One region of the Paenibacillus sp. NN59 genome, then DNA from elsewhere that is predicted to be linked to it. Evidence: predicted binding sites of a transcription regulator. Region 1 holds the regulator's gene; each other region holds the start of a gene.
What was found. Region 1 encodes LexA, which represses DNA repair genes until DNA is damaged. Its sites were predicted from a motif close to CGAACATATGTTCG; they were not measured.

Region 1 (8,354 bases):
CTGAGCATGCATTGCTTGAATGTCGTTGAATTGAATCAGTCATTCTATAAAGCGCTTACAAAACGGTTGTTAAATCATTCGCCTTTTTCTTCTTTCATGCATCTGAAAATGTACTTGTAGTTTGATCAGTGAATGGTCTCGAATATTGTATAAATAAAAACTAGTCATACTAGTATGTTAGTTGTATTCTAAAGCAGCTTTTTTTTAATTTCAATAACTTTTCATTAAAAATTTAAATAATCGCCCCTAACAATGCATTAAAAACACTCTTATATGGAATGTATTAAAACAAAAAAACATTGGTTACGATACATGAACAAACGATCATTCATGTCATAACCAATGTTAAATGAATAGCTATTTGGGCGAAGATTTTATGTCATCTATGATTTTAAAAATTTGCGATAAGCCCCTCTAATTCAGACAAATGTTTAATCTCGTGGTTCGGTGAATAACTTTCATTATTTGTTTTGTTTTCGCGGTTAATCCATACTGCACGAATACCTGAAGACAACGCACCACGAATATCTGTTGTTAACTTATCGCCTACCATCATACTTTCTTCTGGTTGAACACCCAGTCTACTTAGCGCATGCTCAAAAATGGATGGATCTGGCTTACCTTTACCAAAGCTACCTGAGATAATAATCTCATCAAAGAAGGGAGATAACTCTGGAACACCATCAAGTTTCTCTTGCTGTAAAGCAGGACATCCATTAGTCAAAAGCAACAATCTGTACTTACCTTGCAAATGGCGCAACGTTTCCATCGTTTCTTCATATACATGAGGTCTCGATCTACGTTCTGCACCAAACTTAGAGGCCAGGCGCTCTGCAAGCTCATCATGATCGACACCCAGCTTTAGTAAACCACGGCGCCAAGACTCCTTGCGATAAATTGGAGCCAATTGTTCAAGCTGACGAAATTCCGGTTGTTCTCCTCCCGTAAAGTTCGCCCAAAGTCCTTCAAAAGGGTTAATTCCAATCATTTTGGTAAAAGGGAACGTTTCATAGGATTCATATAGTTCACGTGCTTCATTACGAACAGCCTCTTCGAGTGCCTCAGCATTAACACCTGTTTCTGCTGCAGCAATTAGACAAGTTTCATGAAAGGCTTCTCGTACACTCCGTTCGTCCCATAATAAAGTATCATCCAGGTCAAACATAATCGCTTTTAACGCCATTCCGATCAACTGCCCCTTTACACATTAATTACTTATCAATCGTTTCTACGGTAATCTGGTGTGCTTTTGCAAATTTCAGCAACCGCTCGGTAATCGCTTCTGTATCGTAACGATTTAACAACTTGGTGAAAACCCATCTTTTTCCACGACTGTTGTGTTCAATAACAACAGTGCCTGGCTCAAAACGGAATTTGATAATATCGTCAACCCCGATCGATCGTTCACGATTCCCCTTCGTTGTAATGATCCGATTACTGCTAATTTTAACGTAAGGACGGCGCAACATAAAAATGACAGCCAAAAATACATAGAGCAGCATTGTGACCCAATCCCAGGTTGTCATCGGTGCTTTCACTAAAAAAGTACTCATGAACAGATACAAAAACGCCAAACCAATTAAAAAGATAGGGAACAAAAGGCTTCTGCCTTTGTAAATATCCTCACCTGGATTACCTGTGATTGGTTGACCGCTTTTTTTACGTTGCTGATTCAATTGCTTCGAATTTTTCCGAACCGTTCTCTCGAACGAACGCCGTGACATGTGAATCCCCCTTATGTGTCTTGTATCGGCTTACATAATTATACTGCAAACCGATGTTCCCCCTTATAGTAAGCATCCCCAGCTAACATGAAGAAACCTAAATATCATAACGATATGTTTAGGTTTCGTAAATTAATGTTTGAGTTTGCCTTGGTGGCCTTGGCCCTTGTCGTCGTCAACAATCTCAATTGAATCGAGTTGCTGTCTGAAGTTGCTACGAATGTTACCTAGGTAAATTTCTCTCAATTTGGCACGTTCAGCAAGTTCTTCCTCTGATAGTCCAGTGGATTTCTGCTTGCGAGCCAATTCGTTAATACGTGCTACCAGACTATCTATATCCAAGCTTGTCCCCTCCAAAAATACAAAGTCATATTAACTTTGACATGAGAAAGGCGGCTTGTCAAGTTAGCACGCGCCAACCTATGCAGATGCGCACTCTATTTAACAAACTGAGGTAATATTAGTACTTGTCCTGTCTGGATTGTTGCTGATTCAAGTTGATTCACTTTTTTGATTGCTTCTATATATACACGTGTATCCATCGACGTTGGTTTATGTTCCAAAGAAATACTCCACAATGTTTCTCCCTGTGATACAGCAATCTTACCGCCAGGTAGTAGATCATTCTCATTACCAGCAAAAACAGTTAGCACTGTACTACATCCAATAAATATAATTAATAAAGCAATTGCCAGTTTAATCAAACCCTTAGAAAACTTAAGTCGTGTCACGAACGTTCTGAATTGCCCTATATTAGACTTTACAGCTTCTGAATTTACTGGTTTATAAATGCTCTGATACGTAGAATATCTCATTTGCCCCGCCTCCAAACGTTTGTTCCTATCTCTTGAAATCAATATAACACGAACATTTGTTTTGTTCAAGACTTTTTTAGAACAATTGTTCGCTCTTTTTTCGACATTAAAACATCTTTTTTCATATTAAAATTCTCGCGTAATGAACAATTAAACTCTCTTTTCCAAAAAAACTAATGAGTCTGAATCGAAAAAAGTAGAAATAATATGATTTCTTTAGAACTTATGTTTGTACGAACGGAGGTTCTATGTTATAATTTTCCCAAACGTTACTAAAATGGGGTTGATACGGTATGTCGAAGATATCCAGCAGGCAACAGGCTATCCTGGAGTTTATACGAAATGAAGTCCGTTTGAAGGGGTATCCTCCTTCCGTAAGAGAAATTGGCGAAGCCGTTGGACTGGCTTCCAGTTCCACAGTGCATGGACATTTGGATCGTTTGGAGAAGAAAGGGTTAATCAGACGTGACCCAACCAAACCAAGAGCGATTGAATTGTTAAGCCAGGAAGAGTCTGAGCATTCTCATCAGTTCGCCCACAGCGTTGCACGAATTCCGGTCGTGGGTAAAGTAACAGCTGGTGTGCCGATTACGGCAACAGAAAATATTGAAGACTACTTCCCACTTCCTACACATTATGTAGGAGAACAGAAAGTATTTATGCTTTCCGTTGTTGGGGACAGTATGATTGAAGCCGGTATTGTTAATGGAGACTATGTAATCGTTCGTCAGCAACAAACCGCTGATAATGGTGACATTGTCGTTGCCATGACTGAGGACGATGAAGCAACAGTGAAGACTTTTTATAAGGAAAAGGATCACATTCGCCTTCAACCGGAAAATGCTACATTAGAACCGTTGCGGTTGAAACACGTTAGTATTCTAGGCAAGGTCATTGGTCTTTTCCGCGATATTCATTAATGCATATTGGTTTATTAAATTGCTAATACGTTCTACCCGATAGAATACGAAAGAGGTTGCCCTGATCAACAGGACAACCTCTTTCTTTTACTCTAATAGTTGGGGCATATCGTTTACTAACCATCTACTCTAATAAGTGCATGCGCTGAACAAGAGATTATTTAGTGCGTTTAAGAATGCTTTTGTGATGTGAGAATACTTCAAAGCTTTGTTGTCCATGGTAAGAACCCATGCCACTCTCTCCCACACCGCCAAATGGCAAATAATGCGAGGTCATGTGAGATAGAGTCTCATTAATACAGCCTCCACCAAAAGAAACCTTATTCAATACCTGCTCCTGTAAAGCTTCATTTTCAGTAAATAAATACAAAGCGAGTGGTTTAGGCCGCCGAGCGATTTCATCGAGCATTGGATTCAAATCACGATACGTAAATATGGGCAGAATAGGTCCAAAGATCTCTTCCTTCATTACTGGTGAATCCCAATCGATATCGCCAAGAATAGTCGGTTCAATCATAAGCTGATCCCGATTCGAACGCCCTCCCATTAAAGTTTTGCCATTCGTAAGGAAAGCGGTCAAACGATCAAAGTTACGTGTGTTAACGATATGAGGAAAATCCTTATTTTGCATCACATCATCCCCAAATTTATCGCGAACCTCGGCTCTGATTTCCTCGATGAATTGATCATGTACCTGTTCATCTACTACTAAATAGTCCGGTGCAACACAGGTTTGACCTGCATTCAGAAATTTACCGCGCACAAGACGTTGTGCTGCCAGTTTCAGATCAGCATCCCGATGCACAATGGCTGGACTTTTACCGCCTAACTCTAACGTCACTGGAGTTAAGTGCTCTGCTGCAGCTTTCATGACAATACGACCGACCCCCGTACTGCCTGTAAAGAAAATATAATCGAATTTCTCATTAAGCAGTGCTGTACTCGTTTCAACCTCTCCTTCCATAACAGCAATGTACTCCTCAGGGTATATGTCCTGGATCAGATCGTTAATTAAACGAGACGTCGCTGGTGTAAGCTCAGAAGGTTTGATCACAGCACAGTTCCCTGCAGCAATTGCACCGATTAGCGGCCCAAACGCCAGTTGGAACGGATAATTCCAAGGCGCGATAATCAGAGCAACTCCATAAGGCTCAGGGTAAATCGTACTAGCCGCGTCTGGCATTGCAGGGCTCGTTGGAACGTTACGTGGTGTAGCCCACTCACGCAGATGTTCCAGCGTGTAATCCAATTCACCCAATACAATGCGAATCTCCGAGCCATATCCTTCAGCCTCTGATTTATTGAGATCAGCACGAAGCGCATCCAGAATACGTTGCTGGTACTTCTCGATCCCTTCTCTCAAGTTTTGCAAAGCCTGAATCCGATACTCCACTTGTTTAGTCTGTCCTGTATTAAAAAACGTACGTTGTGTAGTCACAAGTTGCTTCGCTTGTTGTTCCAAAAATATCATCTCCAATTAATTTATAAAAATTATATTGTTCAAAATCAAATTAATTATATCTTTTATATATGAAACTATCAACATAGTTTTGAAACAGGACAGATGTCAAAAGACAAAATAAGTGGAAAGTATGACGCATACTTCTTTATTTTTTCCGCTAACTCTTTTATGAATTTTTCAGATATTGAATTTATTATATTTCTAACTCTTCATGTTCTTATTTGAGTTTAGTTTTCATTTAGAGATTTCACAATAATATAACTATTTACTTTTACTTTGCACAAATATAAATCATACCTTCTAACTTATTTAATGCAGAGGCTTGACATATTGATTTTTGACTTTCTTATTTTATCTTCATATATGTTTAATTGTGATCTGAGGATAAATATAGTAAACCATGTGACAAATGTTATTATTTTACATTGAATAATATGGTAGTTTTAAAGAGTAAAGTTTTATTAATTCATTACAAATCTTAGGAGGTATTTGTATAAAAAAAAAAAATGTATTCACTTGGAGCTTTAACTGTTATTGCGGCAATCGTCGCTGTTCCAACATCATTTGCTGCCGCTTCACCCTCTTCTCAAGATTCATTAACTTCACAAAGTATTACGATTCAGGCAACCCAGAAATATGTAAGATACTCAGACGTTAACAATAAATATGGAAATGCAAGTTATGTTCCACAGACCTACACTTATGCTGATGGCGTTTGGTATGGAAGATTAACATTAACATCTACTACCTATTCAAACGGATTATATTATGGAAACTATGAGGGTTACGTAACTAAGATGGAATAATTTATTCTTTTAGAATGAATTCATGAGCATAATAAAAGGGAGCGAAGATTGTATGATAAAGAAATTACTTGCTAGCTTATTAGCTGTATCTGCATGTTTTTGATCGAATATCAAGGCTCTGATTTAAATTAATAATCTTTGAATGAATTAAATTTAACTAATTATTATAATTATATTTTAGGAGGAGTTAACATGAAAAAGATATTAACTGTTGCTGTGTCTATTATTATGTTATTTACTTTTTCCTCAAGCATCTTTGCAAGCAATTCAGTTAAGGTTCAACTATCACAGGATGAACTTAAAAAAATCACAGAATACGCGGAGAATTTAGGTATATCAGATGCGGTAAGGGATTCTCTTATAGAAAAAATTGAAGCTGGTGGTATTCCAGATTCAGATAATCCAGAGAAAAAAGATACTGGAGTTACAGAAGAATATATTAACTCTGAGAAGCTAAAGGTTAAGAGAATAGTTTTTCCTGATGGTTCTGTAATTCAATCTACTTTTGATGCTACTGCTGCTACTTTAGAAGTTGTTAAACCTACTGCTAAACCTGACATGATTACACCTATGATTGTTGATAATGGAACTGGTTGGGTTGTAAGCGGAAGTGGTTATAAAAAATACTACAATGCACTTGTTAAAGAAGAAACTGTTTTTGTGAAAGCTAAATTTTATGCGGACTATGTATTGGTAAACGGTGGTTATGATTATATATCAAAGGTTTTTGACGGTTTTGTAGATGTGGCAGCAGGATATGCAAGTAATCAGGTTCAGCCTTATATTGTTCAGCAATATCAAACATATGACTCCCCAGCCAAAGCAACCTTTTCTTTTACTTACGTGAAATACAACGGTAATTTCAGTACTGATTACAAATTACAGCTTTATGTTATCAACGATTCACCATGGTCTTCACTTCAATCTTACTAAGGAATACAAAAAAACCTCCCTCGAGCAAAGACAAAATGAGTATAGAAAATTAAATGTGAAACGGTATAGAAAAGTCCTGTGCCGTTTCTTTTTTTGTTTAAGCACAAAAAAAGCACAGCGGAGGAAATGGCCCCAAACAAATCTCCAAAAGTTCCTCTACTGCCCCAGCTGTCAAAACACAGATAAATCAGTACAGCGGATAGACACCAAATCAATAAGAAAGCTAAAAGAATAGAACGTAGTTTCCAAACCACAAAACCTTTCTTCTTGACTTTTCCATCTTTTAATCTTGATGATTCTAAGTTTTCTACAAACAATGTGTTTGCCGTAAAATCTTTAATTTTGCTTGTCATATGTACAATTCTCCTTAACAAGTAATAACTCCATGGAAATGTGCAAGAGCAACTTGGGCATGGTAGTGTGCAAATTACATCCGATGTGAATGCTCATATTTCTATAAAGCTAGAAAAGAGAAACATTGATAAGTATCAAGAGTACACTTCCCTTATTTTTGGATCAGAAAATCAAAAACCGGGGGACGTTTGGGGGACGCAACCTCAATAGACGTGCAAGTCTCTCAAAACGTCCCCCGGTTTATTCTTTCAAAACCCCGTAGTTACAAGGTTTCTTCAATTAGTACAACGTGATATATTGATCGCGTTCCCATTGGTGGACTTGTGTATGGTTTATGTTCCTAGCTTTCAAAGTGTATCATTCACCATTTGAAACCCGCTTAAAACAAGTATTATCAATGATCAACTTTTCAAAACTAATCATAATCATTCAGACTTTTGTGGGCATTTTGTGGGCGCTTTTGTGGGCGCCCTTTTTTTCTTATTATAATGAAGAAACTCGTTTCAAATATTCATTTTGTTTTCATTACTACTCTGACATTAAATGCGATAAATCTATTCTATATTGCCTGATTAAATCGAAAATAATTAAATTAATGTACTTATACAGATATTATAAAGTATTACGTTCGCAATTCCAATGCGCTACAATCTCATTACTTAACAGAGACAATTTCGGCAAAGAAACCCAGCGGAACTCATCCTCTAGCATCAACTTTATTTCACACCGTGCAGAGTTTAATCCCACACCACAACTACTACTGAGAGCGGCTCTTCAAAGAAAGGGTTAAATAATATCAAATCAATCGTACTACTTCTATTATAAGAGTCAACAAGTAATTCACTGATCCGTTGCATTTCCTGATCGTCCAAATCTGGCTTGCCACGTCTCTTCTGTTGCTCGCACTGAGCCAACCATGCTTCTCTGTGTACAGGCATAATCATTCTGGATGTCTCATACAATCCGTTATCCTTCAGTCTGCTACGTATGACAAGCCCCCTTTATATTGAGTCCAATAGTCAATGTTTCCAGAAGGTGGTGTATGGTCTACCTTAGGACGTTCTCCCTCACTTTCCCATCCTTCCAGTATCACTATGTTGGCCGTAGCAGACCTATCTTCCCAATGTATGTATTCCGCAGCTACGCTACTAAAGAGCTACAGGCTATATGAAAGGATGTGAACAGTGGGCTGAGGGCATTGAAGGAAGAAGATATGAAATACATAAAATAATCGGATAATTTCGGGCTGGCAATTAGGTAGTGAATCTCCTAGAGAATTATCTAAATGATTGTGTGCTAGAGTTACATTAATTGAAGGGAAAAATGCTTCGTATGAGTGA
Region 2 (8,354 bases), 1.2 Mb from region 1:
TCGTTACTTCGCCAGCTGGACCTTTGATTGTGATTCCAGGTGTACCTTCGATGCTACCAGATTCACGCACAGGTGCTTTTACACCGATCGCAAAAGAATCCGTCATGGAGATTTCCAATTGTGTTTCTGGACGAACAGGTCCGAGGATACGCACTTTATCAAACTGTCCTTTGGAACCAATGACCGCTACGGTTTCATTGGCAGCGTATTGTCCGGGCTGGGACAGAGGTTTAAATTCAGTCAGTTCATAACCTTTGCCGAACAAAATGTCAACGTGCTCTTGGGATACATGAATGTGACGGGCGGATACGCCCACAGGTACTGTTTTACTCATCGTAAATTCACTCCTTGTTTATCTATGGCCTGTAGACAGGCTCTTAACAATCCAAGTGGTATTATACTCCTTTTTACTGTGAAATGAAAACAAACTGATGAAAATTCATGAAATACACTTATTTTCGCTAATTCATTTCCATTTCGAGACACTTATTTTGAAAAAAGTGAGATTTATTACATCCTCTTTCTTTTACTTGCATCCATCAGTCCATCCTCTGGCAAGTGTTCCCCGAGATAACGTATTGCATTCCCCCATAACCAACCATGCACTAGTGCTTCGTCATAATGCTTCAACAGTATTTCTGTCAGCTTTGGATAACATCCAGCATGCTCCAAATCCTGAATTTTGGTTGAGATCCCGTCAAAATCCGATCCCATCATCAGATGATGAGCCCCGCCTAGCGAACAGATCTGTTCGATGTGTGGTAGCAAGTCCTCTATTCGCACTTCATCCGCTTCTTTGACAAACCAGGGTACAAACGTCAGGCCAACACGTCCATCTCTCGCAACTATGGCCTGAATCTGGTCATCCTTCAAGTTACGTATATGCGGACATACGTTATAGCTGTTAGAATGCGAGGCTATGAAAGGACGTTCGCTCAGATCGGCCAGTTCCCAGAACCCCTTTTCGGATAAATGAGACACATCCAAGAGCATCCCCATCTGATTACAGAGACGCACCAGTTCCTTGCCTTTCTCTGTCAGACCCGCCCCCCGCTTTTCCAGAATGCCGTCCGCAGCCCAATTCGCATGATTCCATGTAAGACCAACGACGCGTACCCCCATCTGAAAACACAATTCCAGATAAAACAAGTTTCCTTCTAGCCCATCAACACCCTCCAATGTGATTAGGCCCCATGGAGCGGTTTCCACTTTTGTTCGCAAGTTTGCTACCTGTTCACGCCAAAGCAGTGTCTTGACCCCTCCAGAGCGCTGTGCGCTATGCTCTACCTTTTTACGGTACAACTCCAGCTGTCCCATCACATGTTCAAACTTGCCTCTGCCCAGCACTTCGGGTAAATAAATCGCAAATGCCTGCAGCTGAACACCACCTTCTTGCATGCGTTCCAGGTTGACATCCAGTTCGGAAGCCTTCTCAAAAGAAAGTTCAGGTTTCATCAGCAGTTTGCTTAACGCATCACAATGAAAATCAGCGATACGCTGGCCTGTTCTCGACATAGCCTATCCTCCCCATAACGTATAATTACCCATTTTCCCTCGATTCTTTTGTAAAATAACGCAAAAAAACCTGTCTACTTTATTCGTAAACAGGCTCATGCGTACCTTCAACTCATGTATTATCTGGGCTCCACAATCAGCTTAATGGCCGTTCGGTCCTCACCGTCAATCACAATGTCTGTAAAAGCTGGAATACAAATCAGGTCAACTCCGCTTGGTGCTACAAATCCCCGGGCAATCGCTACCGCTTTAATGGCTTGGTTCAGTGCTCCTGCTCCAATTGCCTGCAGTTCAGCATTTCCACGTTCACGAAGAACTCCTGCAAGAGCGCCGGCTACAGAGTTAGGATTGGACTTTGCTGAAACTTTTAATACATCCATGGTAAGTACCTCCCTGGGAATGTTGAAAGTTTGTTTCCACTTACTAGATGTTATTCGCGGGAGGAAAAAAAATTCCTTCTTTTTAGCAGGGTTTCAAGGCAAAATGGGACAATGCCCCTATTCCATGCGCCACTCATCTTCCATTAAACGTATTTTCTCAATCCGCGTAGCCGCACCAGTTTCTTCGTCAATATCCACGATCACGCCATGAAAATGCCATTTGCCGTCATCCACGACAAATCTCACTGGAAGCTGGGTGTAAAATTTACGTAGCACCGCTTCACGCTCCATGCCCAGGATGCCGTCACGCGGTCCTACCATACCCGCATCTGTCAAATATGCCGTACCTCCAGGTAAAATACGTTCATCGTTGCTTTGTACATGCGTATGCGTACCTACAACGAAGGATGCGCGTCCATCGAGATGCCAGCCCATCGCAATCTTCTCAGACGTTGCTTCCGCGTGCATATCCACAAGAATACATTTATAGTCTCTCCGTAGCTCGTCCACAATCTCATCCGCTGCGCGAAACGGGCAATCAATCGCAGGCAAGAAGGTTCTGCCTTGCAGGTTCACGATCGCAAGTTCTTTCCCTTCCCCCTTAACTACGGTATACCCACGTCCAGGTGTACCTGGTGGAAAGTTCGCTGGTCTGATCATACGTGGTTCATCATCTATAAAATCAAAAATATCCTTATTGTCCCAAGTATGGTTGCCAAGCGTAATGCCATGCACACCCCAGTTAAAAAACTCATTGGCAATTGCACCTGTAATGCCGCGTCCTGCTGCAGCATTCTCACCATTGACAATGATCACATGGGGTTTATATTTCGATTTCAGGTATGGTAAGTTCTCCTTAAGCGCTTTGCGCCCTACGTTTCCTACGATGTCCCCAATAAACAAAACTTTCATGATTTGTTGCCTCCTCAATTCCTACATGGCTTATCAACAGGAAAAGTGGCCCACTGAAGCGGCCACTTTTCCAAAATACTCTATTTTGCGTATTCAACCGCCCGGGTTTCCCGGATCACGGTGACTTTGATATGACCTGGATAATCAAGTTCATTCTCGATCATCTTCGTGATGTCACGAGCGAGGCGGAAAGCTTCAGCATCATCGATCTTCTCAGGCTGCACCATGACGCGAACTTCGCGTCCAGCCTGGATGGCGTACGATTTCTCGACACCTTCGAATGATTCCGAAATTTCTTCCAGCTTCTCCAGTCGTTTGATGTAAGTCTCCAATGTTTCGCGGCGTGCACCTGGACGAGCTGCGGACAGCGCATCAGCTGCACCCACCAGCATCGCAATAACTGAAGTTGCTTCGCAGTCCCCGTGATGGGAAGCGATACTGTTGATAACCACTGGGTGTTCCTTGTATTTCTTCGCCAGCTCCACGCCAATTTCAACGTGTGATCCTTCCACTTCGTGATCCAGCGCTTTACCGATGTCATGCAACAAACCTGCACGTCTTGCCAAAGTTACGTCCTCTCCAAGTTCTCCAGCCATTAGTCCTGCCAAATAAGCAACTTCCATCGAATGTTTCAGGACGTTCTGACCGTAACTTGTGCGGAACTTCAGGCGGCCCAGAATTTTGATGAGATCTGGGTGAAGACCATGCACGCCCACTTCAAAGGTAGCTTGTTCACCGTATTCACGGATACGCTCATCCACTTCTTTACGTGATTTCTCCACCATTTCTTCAATACGTGCCGGGTGAATCCGTCCATCCGCCACCAGTTTTTCCAGTGCCGTCCGGGCAATCTCACGGCGAATCGGGTCAAAGCCCGACAGAATAACAGCTTCTGGCGTATCATCGATAATGAGGTCAATCCCGGTAAGGGTTTCAAGCGCACGGATGTTACGTCCTTCACGACCGATAATCCGGCCTTTCATTTCTTCATTAGGCAGCGTTACAACGGATACCGTTGTCTCCGCTACATGGTCAGCCGCACAACGTTGGATGGCGAGTGTAATGATCTCGCGGGACTTTTTGTCCGCTTCTTCCTTCGCTTGCTGTTCAATGTCCTTGATCATTTGAGCCGTCTCATGACGAACTTCCTGTTCTACGTTGGACAGTATGATACTGCGTGCGTCTTCCATCGTGAGATTGGAGATTCGTTCAAGCTCCGTCACCTGGTTTTTGTAGATCATTTCGATCTGTTGCTGTGTTTCATCGATACGTTTCTCTTTGTTAGCCACTTGCTCTTCTTTACGTTCGAGTGATTCCAATTTTTTATCCAGCGACTCTTCTTTTTGCAACAATCGTCTCTCTTGTCGTTGAATTTCGTTCCGACGTTCACGAGTGTCCTTTTCAGCTTCGGCGCGAATGCGATGAATCTCATCCTTCGCTTCCAGCACCGTTTCTTTCTTCAGTGCCTCTGCCTCTTTTTTCGCGTTCTCCACGATTTGTACGGCAGCTTGTTCCGCACTAGAGATTTTAGCCTCTGCAAGAGATTTGCGAATAAAATATCCGACTCCGAACCCAATAACGAGCGCGGCCACAACGAGAATGATCGTGATAGCAATATCCATACTGTTCACCTCCTCGTTGGTTCCTCCAAGGCACTCCTTGGGTCAACTTTTCTGTTTTCATGCCTTACATATGTTTGGGAATAACGAATACTCACGGCGATCCCCCGCCGATTTTCATTTCACATGTACATGATTACATGTACTATCCACTGTTTCCAGTGAACCCATAATCAGGAATGGACTAAATCTGAAGAAACCGAAACCGCTTTTTTGGAAGGAAAAAGGGTTGTCCATTTCTTACAGACTCATGTCCATTTTAGTATTTGACGAAAGAAATTGTCAAGAGAATGCAGTATTGTTAGTCTCCTCGTCTAGTCCCATAACAATGCTTCATCCTCTTTGGCATCTTCTGCCCCATCCTCTTCCATTAAACGATTCATGACTCGGCGCACCAGATCCATGCTAAAACCGCGTCGCATCAAGTACGGGAACGTTTTACGTTTCTTCTCCTGCACGTCTCCTCGAACTTGTTTCCACTTCTTACGGCCAGCTGTTAATGCCGTGTCGAATTCTGCATCCGCACTAACATCATCCAGTACCTCCGCAATAAGTTCATTTGTAATTCCTTTTTGACGCAATTCTTGCCTTATCCACAGTTTTCCCTTCCGCTGCCCCTCCATACGCTGTCTTGTCCATTCCTTGGCAAACAGGTCATCATCGACAAGCTTTTCTTGCTCAAGCCGATCGAGGACCTCTTCAATAATCGGTGCCGCGAACTCCTTTTGCTTTAGCTTTTGCCGTAATTCATGACGTGTCCGCTGCTTAAACTCCAAAAAACGCAGTGACTGCACGTACGTCCTCTGGCGTTCATCCGCAACGATAATTTCCTCCAGATCTTTCTTCATAAAAATGTTGCCACGTGTCATCCTGTACTTAATCATCACATCTTCCAGAACCGTAAGCGAATAGTGACCAAATGAAATCCGGTAGCGCGCCTCTCTGCTCTTGGTGCGTTCTACCCGAGTAATGATAAGTTCTTCATCATCTGGAAATTGGGAGAACTCATTTAATTCTGCTGCTTCTTGCAATTCTTCGTCATCATCATGCACATTATATTCTTGCTCATTTTGGCGATATTTCACTATGATCTTCACACTCCCCTTTATTTAGGTTACAGATGGCATAGATGCTAACAGCCTCTGTCCGGAATGGACAGAGGCTGTTAGCAACGCGAAAAACCAATCCTATTTAGCTAGCTAAGCATTAGCAGTCGCTCAATACAAAGTTCATACTGTGACAGAAGATCAAAGTCTTCCCGCACAGAAGAAATTACTCATTAATTTCGAATAATTCCTGTTCTTCAGCCGCTTCTTTTTCTTGCTCTTCACTCGTTGGAGCGGGAACAGCCGTTGTCAAATTGCTGGCTTCACGAATTTTCTGCTCAATCACATCCGCAATTTCTTTATGTTCTTTCATAAACTGCTTCGCGTTCTCACGGCCTTGCCCTAAACGTTCACCTTCATACGAATACCAAGCACCGCTTTTGTTGACGATATCCAGCTCTGTACCGATATCGATGATACTTCCCTCTTTGGAAATACCTTCACCATACATAATGTCAACTTCCGCTTGTTTGAACGGAGGTGCCACTTTGTTTTTAACAACTTTAATACGGGTACGGTTACCTGTAATGTCATTTCCCGATTTGATACTCTCAATACGGCGTACATCTAGACGAACCGTGGAATAGAACTTTAATGCACGGCCACCTGGTGTCGTTTCCGGGTTACCAAACATAACACCAACTTTCTCACGAAGCTGGTTGATGAAGATGGCAATCGTTTTAGATTTACTGATTGCACCGGACAATTTACGGAGTGCCTGAGACATCAAACGAGCCTGCAGACCAACGTGAGAATCTCCCATCTCTCCTTCAATCTCCGCTTTTGGTACAAGCGCTGCTACCGAGTCAATAACAATGATGTCTACTGCACCACTTCGTACAAGAGCCTCGGCGATTTCCAATCCTTGCTCACCTGTATCCGGTTGTGACAAGAGCAATTCATCAATGTTAACGCCCAGTTTGCTTGCATAATTCGGATCAAGCGCATGCTCAGCATCGATAAACGCAGCTTGTCCACCTACACGTTGGACTTCAGCAATGGCATGCAATGCCACAGTTGTTTTACCTGAAGATTCAGGTCCATATATTTCAACAATACGGCCTTTCGGCAAGCCGCCTGTTCCTAATGCAATATCCAAAGCCAAAGATCCGCTGGGAATAATTTCCACATTCATGTGAGTTGACTCACCCAATTTCATGATGGAACCTTTACCAAATTGCTTCTCTATTTGACGGAGCGCCATATCAAGCGCGGCACGACGGTCTGACAATAAACTCACACCCTTTACTGTTTATAATATAATGATACCTTGTTTTAACTCGTTTGCCAAGCTTTTTTTCGAACATACATTCGTTTTTTTTGTTCAGGCCGAGGCGCCTCTTCCTCATGGAAATCGATGAAAAAACAGAAAAAGAACCGTAAACAAGGCTGTAAAGCCACATTTTACGGTTCTTCCGTCTACAATCATTATACTTCCTCAATTATGCAAATGCAATCTGCCTGCGTAATCATCAATCAATAGCGACTAACTTTTGCCATAACCGATACAGGATGGCTTTTGCCGAGCGAATCCGAACCGTTTCCCGGTTACCGTTAATCCGGAGTTCATGAATCTCCGTATCCTTCCCACGCTCAGCCAAAGCGATAAACACGAGGCCTGGTGGTTTACGTTCCGAATATCCCGGACCGGCTACTCCGGTAATCGACAATCCAAAATCAGCATCCCCGATCATACGGATCTGCTCTGCAAGCACTTTTGCCACCTCTGGGCTAACGGCACCTGGTGCATCTTCACCCTCCAGGTAACTGTGAGGCACATTTAACAGCTTTTCTTTGATCTCATTAGAGTAACATACAATGCCACCTTTTAACATCGAGGCACTTCCAGGCACCGAAGTTAAACTCTGCATCACAAGCCCTCCTGTGCAACTTTCAGCCGCGCTCAGAGTCAGCCCCATATCAGACATCATTGTAACAATCGTGTACTCTATAGGCACATCCTCGTTAGCGTAGAGATGTTCAGATAAACGCTCACGAATCTGCACTTCCATCGCATCCAGCTTTAGCTTGGCTTCTCCTTCGCTCGGAGCCTTGGTAGACACACGTACGGTTACTTCTCCCTCACTCGCGTAAGGAGCAATCGTAGGGTCTGTCTGTCCGTCAATCAAGTCAAGCAAACGGTCCTCCAGAGCAGATTCTCCAATGCCTGCGAATTTCAACATTCGCGAATAAATCGGCATTTCTTCTGTAAGAGCATGCTGAAGCAACCAAGGTTTGACTTCCTGCTCGAACATTGGAATCAGTTCTTTAGGTGGCCCAGGCATAACAACATAATATTTATCGTTATCCGCAATCGCGTTTCCGGCAGCAAGTCCGGTTTCATTCGCCAGAGGGGTTCCACCCTCAAGCACAATGGCTTGGCGCCGATTATTTTCCGTCATTTCCACATTCCGATCGCGGAAGAAACCTTCAATTTTATCCATAGCCATACGGTCAATATGCAACTTCCGATTCAACACTGCAGCCAATGCGTCTTTAGTCAAATCATCCTGCGTTGGACCGATGCCTCCAGAAAATAAAATAATGTCTGCACGGCCCTGCGCGATGCGTATCGCTTCACTAAGCCGATTCTGATTATCTCCAACTACCGTTTGAAAATATACGTCAATCCCCATTGCAGCAAGTTCACGGGAAAGGTATCTGGCATTGGTATTTACGATCTGTCCCAGTAGTAACTCTGTCCCAACTGCAATAATCTCTGCCTTCATTTTGGCTTCCTCCTGTACATATGTGGAGTAGTCAAAGGGCAATAGGATGAGTTCCTATTGCCCTTTGACCCAATGAGTCTTTCATCATTACCC
Region 3 (8,354 bases), 790 kb from region 1:
GGTCGCCATCGATAGTATTGAGGCAGGGGAAGTAAAAGCGACTATCCTGGAACCGCTGGTTATGGATCGCGAAGCAAGGTTGAATGTAACGGTAGCACAAAGCTTGCCCAAAGGGGACAAGATGGAGACGGTCATTCAGAGATGTACGGAGATCGGCGCCGTATCCTTTGTGCCTTTTCTATCCGAACGTACGATTGTGCAATACGACGCTAAGAAAGAAGGCAAACGTCTGGAGCGTTGGCGGAAAATCGCCAAGGAAGCTGCTGAACAGAGCCATCGTAACCGCATTCCAACCGTTGAGCAGCCGCTTTCCTGGAAAGGGCTGTTATCTTCTTTTGGGGACTACGATCTTGTATGTTATTGTTATGAAAAAGAGGACGGCAAACATCTTAGAGATGTTCTGAAGCCGTTTGTGGGAGAGCTTGCTCCTGATGCAGGGGCAAATGTGTTGATTGTTGTTGGACCTGAGGGTGGATTTTCCGAGAAGGAAACGGCTCAGGCCGATGAGGCAGGTGCGATATCTGTTGGACTGGGCAAGCGCATTTTGCGAGCCGAGACGGCTGGTATGGCTGCACTAACTTGTGTTTTATATGAATCTGGAGAAATGGGGGGAATGTAATTATGCCATCCGTGGCGTTTTACACCTTGGGCTGCAAAGTTAACTTTTATGATACAGAGGCGATTTGGCAATTGTTCAAAAACGAGGGCTACGAACAGGTAGACTTCGACGAACAGACAGCCGATGTCTATTTGATTAATACGTGTACCGTAACGAATACAGGTGATAAAAAGAGTCGTCAAATTATCCGCCGTGCCATCCGTCGCAATCCGGATGCGATTGTAGCGGTAACCGGATGTTATGCACAGACATCTCCTGCCGAGATTCTGGATATCCCTGGCGTGGACCTGGTCATCGGAACCCAGGATCGGGATAAAATTTTGCCATATGTAAATGAAATTCAGGAATCCCGTCAGCCCGTCAATGCGGTCCGTAACATTATGAAAACACGTGTATTTGAAGAAATGGATGTACCGGATTTCGCGGATCGTACGCGTGCGTTCCTCAAAATTCAGGATGGTTGCAATAACTTCTGTACCTTCTGCATCATTCCGTGGTCCCGTGGATTGTCCCGTAGCCGTGAGGCAAACAGCATTGTTCAGCAGGCACATCAGCTCGTACAAGCGGGTTACAAAGAGATTGTCCTGACGGGTATTCATACAGGTGGGTATGGAGATGACATGGATAACTATGATCTGACCGACTTGCTGTGGGATCTAGACAAAGTGGAAGGTCTGGAACGTATCCGGATCAGTTCGATTGAAGCAAGCCAGATTGATGACCGGATGCTGGATGTTATTAAACGTTCGGATAAATTGGTCCGTCATTTCCACATTCCGCTACAAGCAGGAGATGACACGGTTCTGAAACGTATGCGCCGCAAATATACAACCGAAGAATTCTATAACAAAATGTTGCGTATACGTGAGGCTATGCCGGATGTTGCGATCACGACCGATGTTATCGTTGGTTTCCCTGGCGAAACAGATGAGATGTATCGTAACGGTTACGAGTTGATGCGTAAAATCGGTTTCTCGGAAATGCACGTATTCCCATACTCCAAACGTACAGGTACTCCGGCAGCGCGCATGGAGGACCAAGTGGATGACGAAATCAAAAATGCACGTGTGCATGAGCTGATTGAACTGTCTGAGCAGATGCAACTGGAGTATGCTGAGAAATTCGTTGGGCAAGTGCTCGAGGTTATTCCTGAAGGTGAAGCAAAAGGCCGCGAAGGCAGTGGCAAGTTGCACGGATACAGTGACAACTACATTCAACTGGTGTTCGATGGAACGCCGGATATGGTAGGCAAGGTTTGCCGCGTGAAGTTGACTGAAGCCGGTGCCAATGAAAGCCAAGGTACGCTGGTTCGTGTACTGGAAGAGAATGTGAAACCCGCCGCGATGTAATTCAGGCGCTATGTACAAGGATTTCATTTCCTTGGGGAAAATACCCGAGGAGATGAGGTCCTTCTTTGCCAAGAAAAGAAATTGAAGTCAGATGGGGGAAAACATTATGAACAAAAAAGAAATTTCAGCAGGCGGCGTTGTATACAGAACAGCTGAGGATGGCCAGATTCAAATCCAGCTCATCGTAGACCGTTATGGTAAAACGACACTTGCCAAGGGCAAAATGGAAGATGGAGAAACGATCGAACAGACGGCGCTCCGAGAAATTTTGGAAGAAACGGGTATGGTGGGCTGCATTGTGGAGCCTATTAATATTATTGCCTATACGTACGAGCATGCCGAGTTTGGTCCAGTGGACAAAGAAGTGCACTATTACCTCGTGGCAGCAGAAAGTGGTGACTTGCAGCCTCAGATCGAAGAGATTAAAGGTGTGGATTGGTATGCTCCGGAAGAGGCATGGTCCAAACAGCGGCAGAATGGATACGATAATAACGATGACATTTTGCGCATTGGCTTGAACAAACTGGGCATTAACGTATAAAACAGCACGACATTACGTTTGAATGATGGTCTACTGACCTACACATTCTGTCGCCAATAATGCGGATATCGTGAGGACTTATTAAGCGACAGGTTTCTTTGCCGACGGGGCAAGCACAGGTGTTTTTTTGTGCCAGATGGGCAAGTAACAGAACGGTAAAGCCAGCAATGAGCTGATGATGTTAAAAAGGGTCTGGGCATGCGCAATCTGTGCCCCGTGGTCCGCTGACAGCCAGGCTGACGCTGCATGCAGCTGGCCAATCAGCGGCATAAACAGCAGTGCTCCCGCAATGTTGAGTACAACATGGGAGGCTGCTACAAATTGGCCTGCGGAAGCTCCGCCCGCGGCTGCAATAACAGCGGTGATACAGGTCCCGACGTTAGACCCGATCACAATGGCGATGCCGATCTCTACAGGCAGTACGCCTGTCGCTGCTAGTGTAATCGCCATGCTAATAACTGCGGCACTGCTGTGAATCAGCGCAGTCAGGCACGCACCGGCAAGAAAACCCCACCATAGGCTATCGGTCGAACGCTCCAGAAACCATTGGAATACACCCATGCTCCGAAGTGGAACGGCGATGGATTGCATGACTTGAATGCCCGTCATGACGAGAGCAAAACCTGCTGCTGCAAGAAAGTTGAATTGGATCGTCGCTAAAGTACGGCGAGTACGTTCAGGAGCAATCTGGTTGCGTTCACCAAGGATAACAAAAACAGCCCAGCCTGTTAGAGATATAAGCAACAAAGGCAGTGCGGCACGTCCGATCTGAAGACCGACAAGCTCTGTCGTTAAGCAAGTTCCAATGTTGGTTCCCAAGATAATGCCGAGTGTGCGTCCGTAGGTAATTAAGCGCGCATTAGCTAGTCCTATGGTGAGTACCGTTACGGCAGTGCTGCTCTGTAGTAGAGCGGTCGCGCCTGCACTGAATGCCATGCCCTTCCATGGGGCAGAAGTGGCTCGGTTTAACCAGCCTGCCAGCATCGGTCCCGCCATGCGCTGTAGCGCTGTCTCCATCAGCTTCATACCGCCAAAAAAGATTATAAGTCCATATAACAGAGGCAGAATTACTTCTCTGAACATTCCGAATCATTCCTCCCGTCCCATTCCTTATCACTTATCCTATGAGGAAGCAGAGACAAGCATGACAAGCACAAGAGGAATTGAAACTGCCATCCCCCATACAAAAGATACGGTGATTCGGCAAACGTAGCGGAGGGGACGAAATTGAATTCGAAGAAGCGAAGCGCTCGCCTGAGAGCTTTCTGAAAGAAAGCTACATCGGAAGCATAGGCTTGACATCGGATTTTCCCTTTGGAGAAGGGAATCAGAAAAATCCGAGGACAACAGCGATCCTAGAATCAATTCGTTCCTGGAGCGTCTCGTTGCCGCCCAAACCTATCTTTTCAACTAACTTACGAAAGAAGTGGATCAATCTTGCCATCCGTAACACTGGAACGAAGCCGCAAAAAGCGGCTGGAACATGCGCATCCCTGGATTTTTAATAATGAAATTGCATCCGTAGACGGCAACCCGGAACCGGGCGATATCGTCAATGTACTGAATCATCAAGGTCGCTACTTGGCGACAGGGTATTACAATCCGGCTTCCCAGATTACCGTTCGTGTAGTCTCGTACCAGCCTTTGGAGTTTGAACAGATGGATACCGCCTTTTTTGCGGCTCGTTTCCATGACTGTCTGCGTCACCGGGAACGCTTCATTCAGGATGGCGAAGCCTACCGTCTTGTTTATGGTGAAGCTGATTTCCTACCTGGATTGATCGTTGATCGTTTTGGTAGCATTTTAGTTGTGCAGATTCTTACACTGGGTATGGATCGTTGTCGTGAAGCCATTGTGCAGGCTCTTATTGAAGTGATGCAGCCGGAAGGTATCTTTGAGCGCAGTGATGTATCGATCCGTGAACTCGAAGGCCTGGAGCAGATCAAAGGACCACTCTATGGGGAATGCCCGCGTCATGTGACTGTGACTGAAAATGGGCTACTTATCAAGGTGGATATCGTGGAAGGACAGAAAACAGGTTACTTCTTCGACCAGCGTGAAAACCGGGCTGCCATTGAACCATTGATGAAAGGCTGGGGGTACAAAAGCGGCATCACCGTGCAACAGGTCGAGCATGAAGGAACAGAACAGCTGTTGCCTGTGAACAAGGGTGGCAAGGTGGTTACTTTTCCGTATTGGGACGGTGCCACCGTGCTTGAATGTTTCTCTCATACCGGCAGCTTTACGCTGAATGCGTGCAAATATGGAGCGAAAAAAGTAACCTGCCTCGATATTTCCGAGCATGCGATCGAGAGTGCGCGAACGAATGTGGAGCTAAATGGATTCACAGATCGGGTCGAATTCGTGGTAGCCGACGCCTTTCAATATCTGCGTGAGCAAGTCAAAGGACTTGATGAGCGCAATGCGCGAGCACGAGCATCTGAGCAAAAGGTAGATACTTCCAAAGCGTTGTCCAGTGCTGGAAAAACGTTTGATGTCGTTATCCTTGATCCACCTGCCTTTGCTAAAACAAAATCAGCTGTCAAAGGGGCATGCCGCGGCTACAAGGATATCAACTTGCAGGGTATGAAACTGGTCAACGAGGGTGGATATTTGGTAACCGCAAGCTGTTCCTTCCACATGCGTTCTGACCTCTTCCTGGAAACGATTGCGGATGCAGCTGAAGATGCAGGTAAGGTATTACGTTTAATCGACTGGAAAGCAGCCGGTAAGGATCACCCGCAAATTTTGGGCGTAGATGAAGGTCATTACCTGAAATTCGCTATTTTTGAAGTGAGAAGCAAAAAAAATTAAGAATACTCTATTTATAGAATGACACATGTACCCTGTGAGATAGACACTTTAAAAAGTCCATCTTATAGGGTATTTTATTTATGAGGAAGAGCTTGCTCTTGGCGAACAGCTTATATTATTGATTGAAAAGGATACAGTGTTCAGTCTTCATCCCGACTCATTTATATCTAGGTTGGCAACCGCAGGATTTAGTTTGAAAAAAGGAGGAGGTCTGCTCGCTATGTTTACGGGTATGTTATTTGAAACGCGTAATGATAGACGTGGCAGGCGTACATTGACATGCGTAATCTAAAAGAGGGAATTCGAAAACAGTTTTATACTGAATTAGGGAAATTCATTGCACCAGAGGGGTATGTGGAATATAGAGAGCCTGATTCTAGCCCGACGGACTATGCGTTCAAGAAAAATGTCAAGCCGGGCATTGTTTGGAGCTTACATAGTCATCTGACTCATTCAAAACCTCCGTATGCTGTGTTTACAGTCATGGCCTGCCGTTATGAAGCTGCCACTGAACGTTTACGTACTTTTCTTGAAAAGCATCAAATAACGTTGATCTCAAATGCTCCAGTCGGCTTCGGCAATAGTGTTGAAAGGTATACACAGCAAAAACATTCTGTTCTTGTTTCCTCTGAAAATATACAAGAAGCTGCTCAGCAAACAGCAGACAGGTTCAAGGAAGCTGAAAGCAAGTATTTGCTGCCGCGCATAGATCAAGCTGTTGCTGTTGATGAATATTTGACCAAACGACCGCATCACTGGCCTACGGGTGATCTTTTTAACTGCTGTGTAACGATTTTAAGCTACGGGTTGCTTACCAATGATCGGGCATTAGTGCAAAAGGGGATCGAACGTACATTTGAGATTTTGAATAAGCCTGGATATAGCCAGAGAAACCGGGATTTTTTCGAGGCCTTACAGAAGGCTGTAGAGCATGAATTCATTTAACGAAATTGTAAACTTGAAAACAACTACTTGGCGTATCTGTCACCGAGTTTGGTAATAAACGTCAATCCATAGGGAGCTGCTGGCTGTAATGAACAGGCGGCGGCTTTTTTTAATAGCCATATTGTGTTCTTATTAGGTGGATCATGGCAAACGTATGTTCCGAAGCGGAGAAGGTATGGTATACTGGAAATTAAAATCTTGTACGTGCAGTTTGGAGGATGACACATGTCCGTACGCTTTGTTATTGGCCGGGCAGGCAGTGGTAAGAGCACACTGATTACCCGAGAAATCACATCTCTGCTTAGGCAGGAGCCCCAAGGAAAACCGTTGATTTTACTCGTTCCCGAACAAAGCTCGTTCCGGACAGAGCAGGCGCTGGTATCTTCGGGAGATATCAAAGGTACGATGCGTGCCGAAGTTCTTGGATTTCGTCGTCTGGCTTATCGCGTCATGCAGGAGGCTGGCGGTTCTGCTCGCGTTCCGATCGGAGCCGAGGGCAAAAAGATGCTTTTATATAAAGTCATTCAGCGTAGGAAAGAAGAACTGAGACTGTTTGCTGCTTCGGGAAGCCAGCTTGGCTTTATCGGGGAATTGACTAATTTATATAGTGAGTTTAAACGTTATGAAGTTCATGCTTCGGCACTCGAAGAAGGGCTTGCAACATGGAGCATCGCATCGGCTTCACCTATTTTGGAAGATAAGCTCCATGATTTGAATCTGATCTACCATGATTATGAGAAGGAATTGGCGGATTTATATATAGATGATGAAGATACACTGAATGAACTGACAGGTCGTTTGCCAGAAAGTACATGGTTGCAGGGGGCCGAGGTATGGATTGACGGATTCCATGGATTTACTCCGCAGGAGATGAGTGTAATAGGACAGCTCATGTTACAAGCTTCGTCTGTAACGATTTCCCTGACGCTTGATCGCACGTACGAACAAGGTGTGCTCCCTGGGGAACTTGAATTATTTTATCCAACGGCAAGTGCATATGTGCGTCTCAAAGGAATGGCTGAACATTTGGGTGTGTCTGCCGATACAACTGTTCTCCATGATGAAGTCTTGCCGAGATTCAAGGAGCGGCCAGGGCTTGCCCATCTGGAGGCCGGTTTTGATCGGCGTATTCGCTGGAGAAGTCAGGGTGAGGATTCAGGTATACGCTTGATGGCTGCGGAGAATCGCCGGGCAGAGCTGGAGGGTGCACTACGTGAGATGCGTCGCCTAACCCAAGAAGAAGGAGCAAGATATCGGGATATGGCGGTATTGGTTCGCGGATTGGAGACCTATGCTGATATTGCGGAACCGTTATTCAGGGATTATGATGTTCCGGTCTTTCTGGACCGAAGACGAAGTGAGTTACATCATCCGTTATCCGAATTTATTCGTGCTGCATTAGATATCGTCCGCCGTAACTGGCGTTATGAGGATGTTTTTCGCTGTGTCAAGACGGATCTGCTGCTTCCGCTCGATGGTTCCATCACGCGTGAGGATATGGATCAGCTGGAGAACTATGTGCTTGCTTGCGGTATTCATGGATATCGGTGGAACGATGGAAAGCCGTGGAAATATGTGCCGAGTCTCTCACTGGAGGATAATGCACAGGAAGAACGAAGCCGAGGACGAGATGCGGTGTTATCGCTGATGGAAAGCTGCAGAACCTTGATTACGTCGGCACTCGGCACGTTTGAGAAACGAATGAAAAAAGCAAAAACGGCTACTGCTCAGTGTGAGGCATTATTCAGACTGTTAGAGGATGCAGATATTGCGCATAAGCTGGATCAGATGTCTGCTGAAGCCAAGGCACAGGGAGACCCGGAGCGTTCCAGAGAGCATCGTCAAATGTGGGGGGCCGTGTTGGATCTTCTTGACCAGATGGTCGATATGATGGGCAATGAACGCCTGGACATCACTTTGTTTGCGGGCATGATGGAGACGGGACTGACTGAGCTCAAGCTGGGGCTTGTTCCCCCGGCCCTTGACCAGGTGCTGTTTGGTTCGATGGATCGTACTCGTCTGCGTGATATGAAATATGTATTTATTCTTGGGGCGGTTGATGGGGAATTGCCAGCGATCCCTCAGG

Region 2: a site for LexA is predicted at 6,833-6,846, ahead of recA (recombinase RecA). Genes of this name have one in related genera too.
Region 3: a site for LexA is predicted at 6,416-6,429, ahead of addB (helicase-exonuclease AddAB subunit AddB). Genes of this name have one in related genera too.

The regions. Positions count from the first base shown of each region.
Region 1 is NZ_CP199678.1:3,802,334-3,810,687, forward strand. It holds gene ACT89M_RS16715 (HAD family hydrolase) at 392-1,183, opposite strand; gene ACT89M_RS16720 (hypothetical protein) at 1,212-1,724, opposite strand; gene ACT89M_RS16725 (DUF896 domain-containing protein) at 1,857-2,066, opposite strand; gene ACT89M_RS16730 (LysM peptidoglycan-binding domain-containing protein) at 2,162-2,539, opposite strand; gene lexA (transcriptional repressor LexA) at 2,833-3,459, shown strand; gene ACT89M_RS16740 (aldehyde dehydrogenase) at 3,617-4,921, opposite strand; gene ACT89M_RS16745 (hypothetical protein) at 5,428-5,727, shown strand; gene ACT89M_RS16750 (hypothetical protein) at 5,920-6,660, shown strand; gene ACT89M_RS16755 (hypothetical protein) at 6,657-7,013, opposite strand; gene ACT89M_RS16760 (YolD-like family protein) at 7,752-7,952, opposite strand; gene ACT89M_RS16765 (hypothetical protein) at 8,347-8,354, shown strand, end outside.
Region 2 is NZ_CP199678.1:2,594,504-2,602,857, reverse strand. It holds gene pduL (phosphate propanoyltransferase) at 1-334, opposite strand, end outside; gene ACT89M_RS11600 (dipeptidase) at 511-1,515, opposite strand; gene ACT89M_RS11595 (stage V sporulation protein S) at 1,635-1,895, opposite strand; gene ACT89M_RS11590 (TIGR00282 family metallophosphoesterase) at 2,013-2,807, opposite strand; gene rny (ribonuclease Y) at 2,888-4,429, opposite strand; gene ACT89M_RS11580 (regulatory protein RecX) at 4,741-5,511, opposite strand; gene recA (recombinase RecA) at 5,699-6,763, opposite strand; gene ACT89M_RS11570 (competence/damage-inducible protein A) at 7,005-8,261, opposite strand.
Region 3 is NZ_CP199678.1:4,591,178-4,599,531, reverse strand. It holds gene ACT89M_RS20175 (RsmE family RNA methyltransferase) at 1-619, shown strand, start outside; gene mtaB (tRNA (N(6)-L-threonylcarbamoyladenosine(37)-C(2))-methylthiotransferase MtaB) at 622-1,968, shown strand; gene ACT89M_RS20165 (NUDIX hydrolase) at 2,072-2,509, shown strand; gene ACT89M_RS20160 (Na/Pi cotransporter family protein) at 2,591-3,592, opposite strand; gene ACT89M_RS20155 (class I SAM-dependent rRNA methyltransferase) at 3,947-5,323, shown strand; gene ACT89M_RS20150 (hypothetical protein) at 5,603-6,268, shown strand; gene addB (helicase-exonuclease AddAB subunit AddB) at 6,494-8,354, shown strand, end outside.